Regions from separate parts of the Mesorhizobium sp. M2A.F.Ca.ET.067.02.1.1 genome, predicted to be linked through region 3. Evidence: riboswitches for the same ligand, from Rfam matches in the RefSeq annotation. Region 3 holds a riboswitch; each other region holds the start of a gene.
The links. Region 3 has a riboswitch for thiamine pyrophosphate ahead of EOA28_RS07385 (YkoF family thiamine/hydroxymethylpyrimidine-binding protein). Riboswitches for the same ligand answer to the same signal wherever they lie in the genome.

Region 1 (2,195 bases), on a different contig from region 3:
CATCTCATGGACGAGATAGCTGTATATCTGCGGTCGATCGGACGCCATGTCGAGGTTGAGCCGAAGACAGGTGTTTCCTGATGGCCGCGATCGATCGCGTTCCGTAGTCGCCATTTCTATTGGGTAACGAGCAGCCGTCTTCCAACCTCTGAAACAAAAAAGAGGTGACCCCCAAAGGCCGCTCTCGAGACCGCAAGTCTGAGCCGCTAACGCATTGCGATAACCAGGCTGTCCGAACTGGGCGTCGATGCCTTCCTCGACCAGGTCGCGGTAGGCGGCGATCTCATCTACCGCATGCATAGCCAAGCCAGAGAAGTTTTCGGCAGCGGAATTCTCGGTCGCTTCCCCTTTTATGACTAGAGGGTGCGGCCGATCCGGCCGCGACGATCTCGCAGGGATTGCCATATACGGCAACACGAACACCGGCGGATCAATACTCGGATAATGGCGGCCGGCTATGTAGCGATCGATCGCGCACCAACATATCAATGCAATAGCTTAGTTGCTTTCAAAGGCGGGTCTCTACGAACTGCAAGCAAGCTAAACGATTGCGTCAACTCTTCCTCGCAGAGCGAAAACTCCGCGCCCACGCGATTTCTCTGCTGGAACAGCGGCACATCCTCAGCGCCAGGACACGGCCGCCGCCGTCGGGTTTTACGAAGCCGGTGATTGCATAAGTTGCCCGCAAGATATCATTGGTATCGGGAACGCCGCCGATGCCGCATCCTGAATAGAGCGGCCGCTTGCACCTGCCAGCCCGACGACCAGATCATATCTGCAACTCCATCTACCTGGACGTGGTGCAAATCACCTCGCTGAAGCCGCAAATCGTCGCCTTCGACCAGGATAACCACATCCGTGACCGCCTGAGCTACTCGGTCGATCTCGACGCACATGGCCGATACAGTTTTTCCATCCTTCACGAAGCGAATGAGACTTTGGCCATTCCAGCCCTGGTCTACGGGGCGTGACTTGTCCCCGATGCATGCGCGAGCTCTCCGCTCGGCCGGCCGCCGGACGTCGCCACCGGCCGAAGGCGCCCGAAGGCGCCCGAAGGCGCTTGACAAAGCAGCACCGGCCCATTCAACTTGAGGCATTCACCAGGGGAGTCCCGGTAAGGGGCTGAGATACTGCTGGCTTTCGCGGCGCAGTGACCCGTTGAACCTGATCCAGTTCATACTGGCGTAGGGACGGTGCAAGCGCTTTGCGGGAGTTTACGCCCGAGGTCCTGCTGCAGCAGGTCTACAGAAGCGTCTTTTCATCCTTCCGGCACAGAACTGGGTCTCCAATGCATGAGCAAAGGAGCCTCACGATGAATGCCCTCACCCCCGCCGTGTCGACGGGACCACTGCCCGCCTCGCGGAAAATCCACAAGCCCGGCGTCCTCTACCCGCAGATCAGGGTGCCGATGCGCGAGATTTCCGTCCATCCGACGGCCGGCGAACCGCCCGTCACCGTCTACGATCCGTCCGGCCCCTACACCGATCCATCAGTCCAAACCAGCATCGAAAAAGGCCTTGCCCGGCTTCGCCACGAATGGGTCACGGCGCGTTGCGATGTCGAAGCCTATGACGGCCGCCACGTCCGGCCGGAAGACAATGGATTCGCCACCGGCGAGCGCCTGACACCGGAATTTCCGATACGCAATCGGCCGCTCAAGGCCAAGCAGGGCAAGGCGGTGACCCAACTTGCCTATGCGCGCGCCGGCATCATCACGCCAGAAATGGAGTTCGTAGCCATCCGCGAGAATCTCGGCCGCGAGGTGATGCGCGGCAAGCTGCAACGCGACGGCGAAGCCTTCGGCGCGGCGATCCCAGATTTCGTCACACCCGAATTCGTGCGCGACGAGGTGGCGCGCGGACGCGCAATCATTCCCGCCAACATCAATCATCCCGAGAGCGAACCGATGATCATCGGGCGAAATTTCCTGGTGAAGATCAACGCCAACATCGGTAACTCGGCTGTCACATCGTCGATGGCCGAAGAGGTCGAAAAGATGGTGTGGGCGATCCGCTGGGGCGCCGATACGGTGATGGACCTGTCGACCGGCCGCAACATCCACAACATCCGCGACTGGATCGTGCGCAATGCACCGGTGCCGATCGGCACGGTGCCGCTCTATCAGGCGCTCGAAAAGGTCGGCGGCATCGCCGAGGACCTCAACTGGGAGGTCTATCGCGACACGCTGATCGAGC
Region 2 (2,195 bases), on a different contig from region 3:
TGAGCGGAATGTAGGGCAGGCGCACGCCGGCGTGGATCGTGAAATAGTCGACGCCCTGCTCGGCCTGCTCGATCAGCGTATCGCGATAGACCTCCCAGGTCAGCGCCTCGGCAATCCCGCCGACCTTCTCCAGTGCCTGGTAGAGCGGCACCGTGCCGATCGGCACCGGCGCGTTGCGCACGATCCAGTCGCGGATGTTGTGGATGTTGCGGCCGGTCGAGAGGTCCATCACCGTATCGGCGCCCCAGCGGATCGCCCACACCATCTTCTCGACCTCTTCAGCCATCGACGAGGTGACGGCCGAATTGCCGATATTGGCGTTGATCTTGACCAGGAAGTTGCGGCCGATGATCATCGGCTCGCTCTCGGGATGGTTGATGTTGGACGGGATGATGGCGCGGCCGCGCGCCACCTCGTCGCGCACGAATTCCGGCGTGACGAAGTCCGGGATCGCCGCGCCGAAGCTCTCGCCATCGCGTTGAAGTTTCGAACGCAACTGCTCGCGGCCGAGGTTTTCGCGGATGGCGACGAACTCCATTTCCGGCGTGATCATGCCGGCGCGTGCGTAGGCAAGCTGGGTGACGGCACGGCCGCCAGTGGCGCGCAACGGCCTGTTGCGCACCGGGAACTCCGGCGTCAGGCGATCAGCCGAGACGAAGCCGTTGTCCTCGGGCCTGATCGTGCGGCCCTCGTAGCGCTCGACATCGCAGCGTGCCTCGATCCACGCCTCGCGCAACCGCGGCAAGCCGCGCTCGATCTCGGTCTTCCCCGTCGCGTCGGTGTAGGGACCGGACGAGTCGTACACCGTGACCGGCGGTTCGCCGGCGCTCGGATGAACCGAGATCTCGCGCATCGGGACACGCAGGCCCGGGTGAAGTTGGCCCGGTTTGTGGACTTTCTTCGAAGCGGGCAATTCGCCGACAGTGACGGTCGGGGTGTGGGCATTCATGAGTGAGCCTCCTTGCTCGAGTGCAACGGAGACCCAGTCCACGCGAAGAGGAGGAAGTGACGCTTCGCCTGGAAGACGGGCACTGCCCGAATACCGAAGCCGGATTGCCGACCCGCGAAACCTCGCACCGTCCCTACGCCAGTATGAACTGGATCAGGTTCAACGGGTCACTGCGCGCAATAGCAGTATCTCAGCCCCTTGCCGGGACTCCCCTGGTGAGGCGCTTAAGATGGACGATGGGAGGTCGCGCTGTCAACGCTTGCAGCGCTTGCCGCCTTAAATGAGCCCTGCAAGTGGCCGTTGGTATGCGTCAGGGACCGCGTCGAGAAAGAAATTGCGACGAATGCCAGCGCGATGACCCCGAAGCTGGCGGCGAGCGAGGAGATTTGAGCGATCAGCCCCAGCAATCCTGGTCCCAGCAGCAGTCCGGCATATCCCATCGTCGTCACAGTTGACATGGCACGAGCAACGGACGTGCCGCCCACACGACCAGCCGCCGCAAAAAGAGTAGGCACAATGTTGGCAAGGCCGAGACCACACACCGTTAGCGCCACGAGAGCAACGGTAAGATTGCCGCCCATGAGGATTATTGCGACCACTGAAGCTGCGCAAACCACAGCGCAGTAGCGCAACGTGCGCATCTGACCGATTCGGTTGGCGATGGCATCACCGAACAAGCGTCCCATTGCCATCATCGTCGCGAATGCAGCGAAGCCGTAGGCTCCAGTGCTCTCTGCTGCACCGGATCGCGTCACGATGTAGATGGCGCTCCAATCCATCATTCCGCCCTCGGCCAGCATTCCTAGAAATGCGAGACCGCCAAGCAGGTAGAGATGGGTCTTGAAGACGCCCTGGAGCTGAGCATCCTTCGTCTCGACAGGGGCGGGAGGGATGTGGATCCAGCTTGACTTGTTCCAACCAATCCAGGCGACGGGAGCAATCACTGCAACACCAATTCCCGTCACGCCGAGGCAGAGGTTCAGAGCGCCGCCGCGCGACAGTATTTGACCCACGACCAAAGCGCCGGCCAAGCTTCCAAAACTGAACACGGCATGGAATGACGACATTACCTGCCGGTGCAAAAAACGCTCCAACGCTGCGGCGTCAGTGTTCATCGACACGTCGAGCGTTCCAAACCCGGCACCGGCGAAAAACACAATCACAGCCAGCCAATGGGCGCTCTCGGCATAAGGGAGAGCCAACAGCGCGGCGCCGAACGTGAGCGAACCCAGTAGGCTGAGCACAC
Region 3 (2,195 bases):
ATCAGGAAATCGAGGAAGCGCAGCGGCTGCGCCGAGGCGCCGCCGAGCGAAGGCATCAGGCTGGCGCGGTCGGCATGCTCGTCGCTGCCGCGGTTGGGGGTGAGGAACTCGATCCGGTAGCGCGAGGCGTTCTCGTACTGCGTCGCGCGGCCGGCATCGGTCCGGTGCGGGATTTCGCGAAACGTCGGATCGACTGCCTTCAGCACGTCGATGACCGGCGGCATGCTGTCTTCCACTTCGGCCGAAACGGAATGGAACTGTGCGAAATCGGCATCGCCTGTCTGCAGCGCGGCACCCGGCAATCGCACCCCGAGATGCCCGGCATAGGTCTGGAAAGCGACGGTGCCCACCAGCACCGCGCGCAGCCGGAAGAGCCCCGCCTTTTCCAGCGCCTCGACGACATCGCCGGTGAAGGTCTCGGGTGCGGTCAGGCCGGCATCGCGGACAAGCGTGGAGACCAGCTTGCGGCGGCTCCTGAGATCGCCCTTGATCTCCCTGAAGGCCGCAACCCGACTGGCGATCTCGGGATCCTCGGCCGGACCGACATAACGCCTCTTTTTCTCGGGGCGGGTTTCCTCGAAATACCAGTAGTCGCGGCCCTTCACCGGCACGCGCACGAAATTGCCCGCCGTCGAGAAATCCGTCTCGAAGGAAGCATCGAGGCTGCGCTGCACCAACTCGGCGTAAAGGGTGCGGTAGGCGAGGTCGATGGTCTTCATGGGCGCTGCTATTGTGCGTTATAAGATTCCTGCAATTTTCTTATAACTGCGGCGCTAGGTCGATTGCAAGTTCTAAGAAATTCGTGAAAATCTTATAACCACCGGCATCTCCCCTAGGGGAGATGAGACTCGTGGCCCAACTGGCGTCGCAAAAAACCGCTTCCCCAACCCGGCAAACAGTGCTTTAACGCGCCCATCCACAGGGGTGCTCCGTACGGTCGGGGCTGAGATGGTGGCGGCAAGCCTCCGGACCCTAAAGCTGATCTGGATAATACCAGCGGAGCGAGGCGGGCCATGTTTTCCGGCGCACAGATTTCCCTTTATCCCATGGCCGACGATTTCGTCGGCGTCATCCTCGGCGCGTTGGGCGCGCTCGATCCTTACCGCGACAGGCTGAGGATCGAGACCGACGACATCTCGACGCTGCTGGTCGGGCCGCCCGAAGTGCTGTTCCCGGCGATGCGCGACCTCTTCGTGGCAGCGGCCAAAAGCGGCAGGCATTGCGTGCTGTCGGCCGCCGTCTCGCGCGGCTGCCCCGGCGAGCCGGACGACCCGATCTGCCGTTCCGACGAGATCGGCGGCCCGGCGGTCCCGCTCGACGAGCGCAAACGCGCGGCGCTCGGCGCCGTGCGGTCGACGCCCTCGACCGACCAGCCGGTGGCAGCGCAATTCTCGCTCTATGTGATGGGCACGGGCGATCACATGGACGAGATCTATGGCTGCATCGACTTCCTGAAACAGTCCGGCGTGTTCGACCGTTCCAAGAACTTCTGCACCAGGCTGCGCGGCGACGCCGGCGCGGTGTTCGCCACGCTCAACGAAGCCTTCTGCCACTTCGGACCCGGCGCGGGGCATGTGACCCTCGACATCACCATTTCGGCCAACAGCCCGACCGCGGTTTGAGCGCAAGCTCGAGCTGTCGAGGAGAGTTATCGTGGCTGTTTGGTATGACCTATTGCATGGGGGAGAGGGCCCCATATCTGACCGCCTCTCTGAAGAGGGAGCGCAGCCTTCGGCGATTGGCGAAAGCCGAGGTGAAGGCCAATCTCCCCCCTTGTGGGGGAGATGCCTGGCAAGGCAGAGGGGGGCGCTGTCCCGCCGGCATGTCAGGCGTTCGCAAGCGCAGCCTTCGTCGGATGCTATGGGGCAAGTTTCGCAGGGAGGCGTTCCTTCGCGCCCCCCTCTGTCCTGCCGGACATCTCCCCCACAAGGGGGGAGATTGGCTCTCACGGCGACCTTCGCCAAAATCGCTCCCGCCGCCCTCGCGTTTACGTTGCTGCTCCTCGCTTGGGAGTTCTACGCCCGTCTCGGCGGCATCGCGCCTACCGTGCTTCCGGCGCCCACCCGCGTGCTGGCGCAAGCCTGGCAAAACCGCGCGGCACTTGCCGAAAACACGCTGCCCACCATCCGCGCCACGCTTGCCGGCTTCGCCTGCTCGCTCGCCGCCGCCTTCGTGCTTTCGGCGCTAGTCGACTT

Region 1: it holds a riboswitch for thiamine pyrophosphate, as region 3 does, so the genes downstream of both, thiC (phosphomethylpyrimidine synthase ThiC) here and EOA28_RS07385 (YkoF family thiamine/hydroxymethylpyrimidine-binding protein) in region 3, are expected to answer to the same signal.
Region 2: it holds a riboswitch for thiamine pyrophosphate, as region 3 does, so the genes downstream of both, thiC (phosphomethylpyrimidine synthase ThiC) here and EOA28_RS07385 (YkoF family thiamine/hydroxymethylpyrimidine-binding protein) in region 3, are expected to answer to the same signal.

Annotation. Positions count from the first base shown of each region.
Region 1 covers NZ_RZSB01000002.1:31,366-33,560, reverse strand. Annotated here, with positions in the region: gene EOA28_RS41055 (hypothetical protein) at 1-81, shown strand, start outside; gene EOA28_RS00530 (hypothetical protein) at 744-971, shown strand; TPP riboswitch at 1,093-1,209, shown strand; gene thiC (phosphomethylpyrimidine synthase ThiC) at 1,313-2,195, shown strand, end outside.
Region 2 covers NZ_RZSB01000004.1:52,700-54,894, reverse strand. Annotated here, with positions in the region: partial or broken gene thiC (phosphomethylpyrimidine synthase ThiC) at 1-949, opposite strand, end outside; TPP riboswitch at 1,062-1,173, opposite strand; gene EOA28_RS01390 (MFS transporter) at 1,174-2,195, opposite strand, start outside.
Region 3 covers NZ_RZSB01000054.1:9,578-11,772, reverse strand. Annotated here, with positions in the region: gene EOA28_RS07390 (GSU2403 family nucleotidyltransferase fold protein) at 1-719, opposite strand, end outside; TPP riboswitch at 911-1,023, shown strand; gene EOA28_RS07385 (YkoF family thiamine/hydroxymethylpyrimidine-binding protein) at 1,014-1,622, shown strand; gene EOA28_RS07380 (ABC transporter permease) at 1,861-2,195, shown strand, end outside.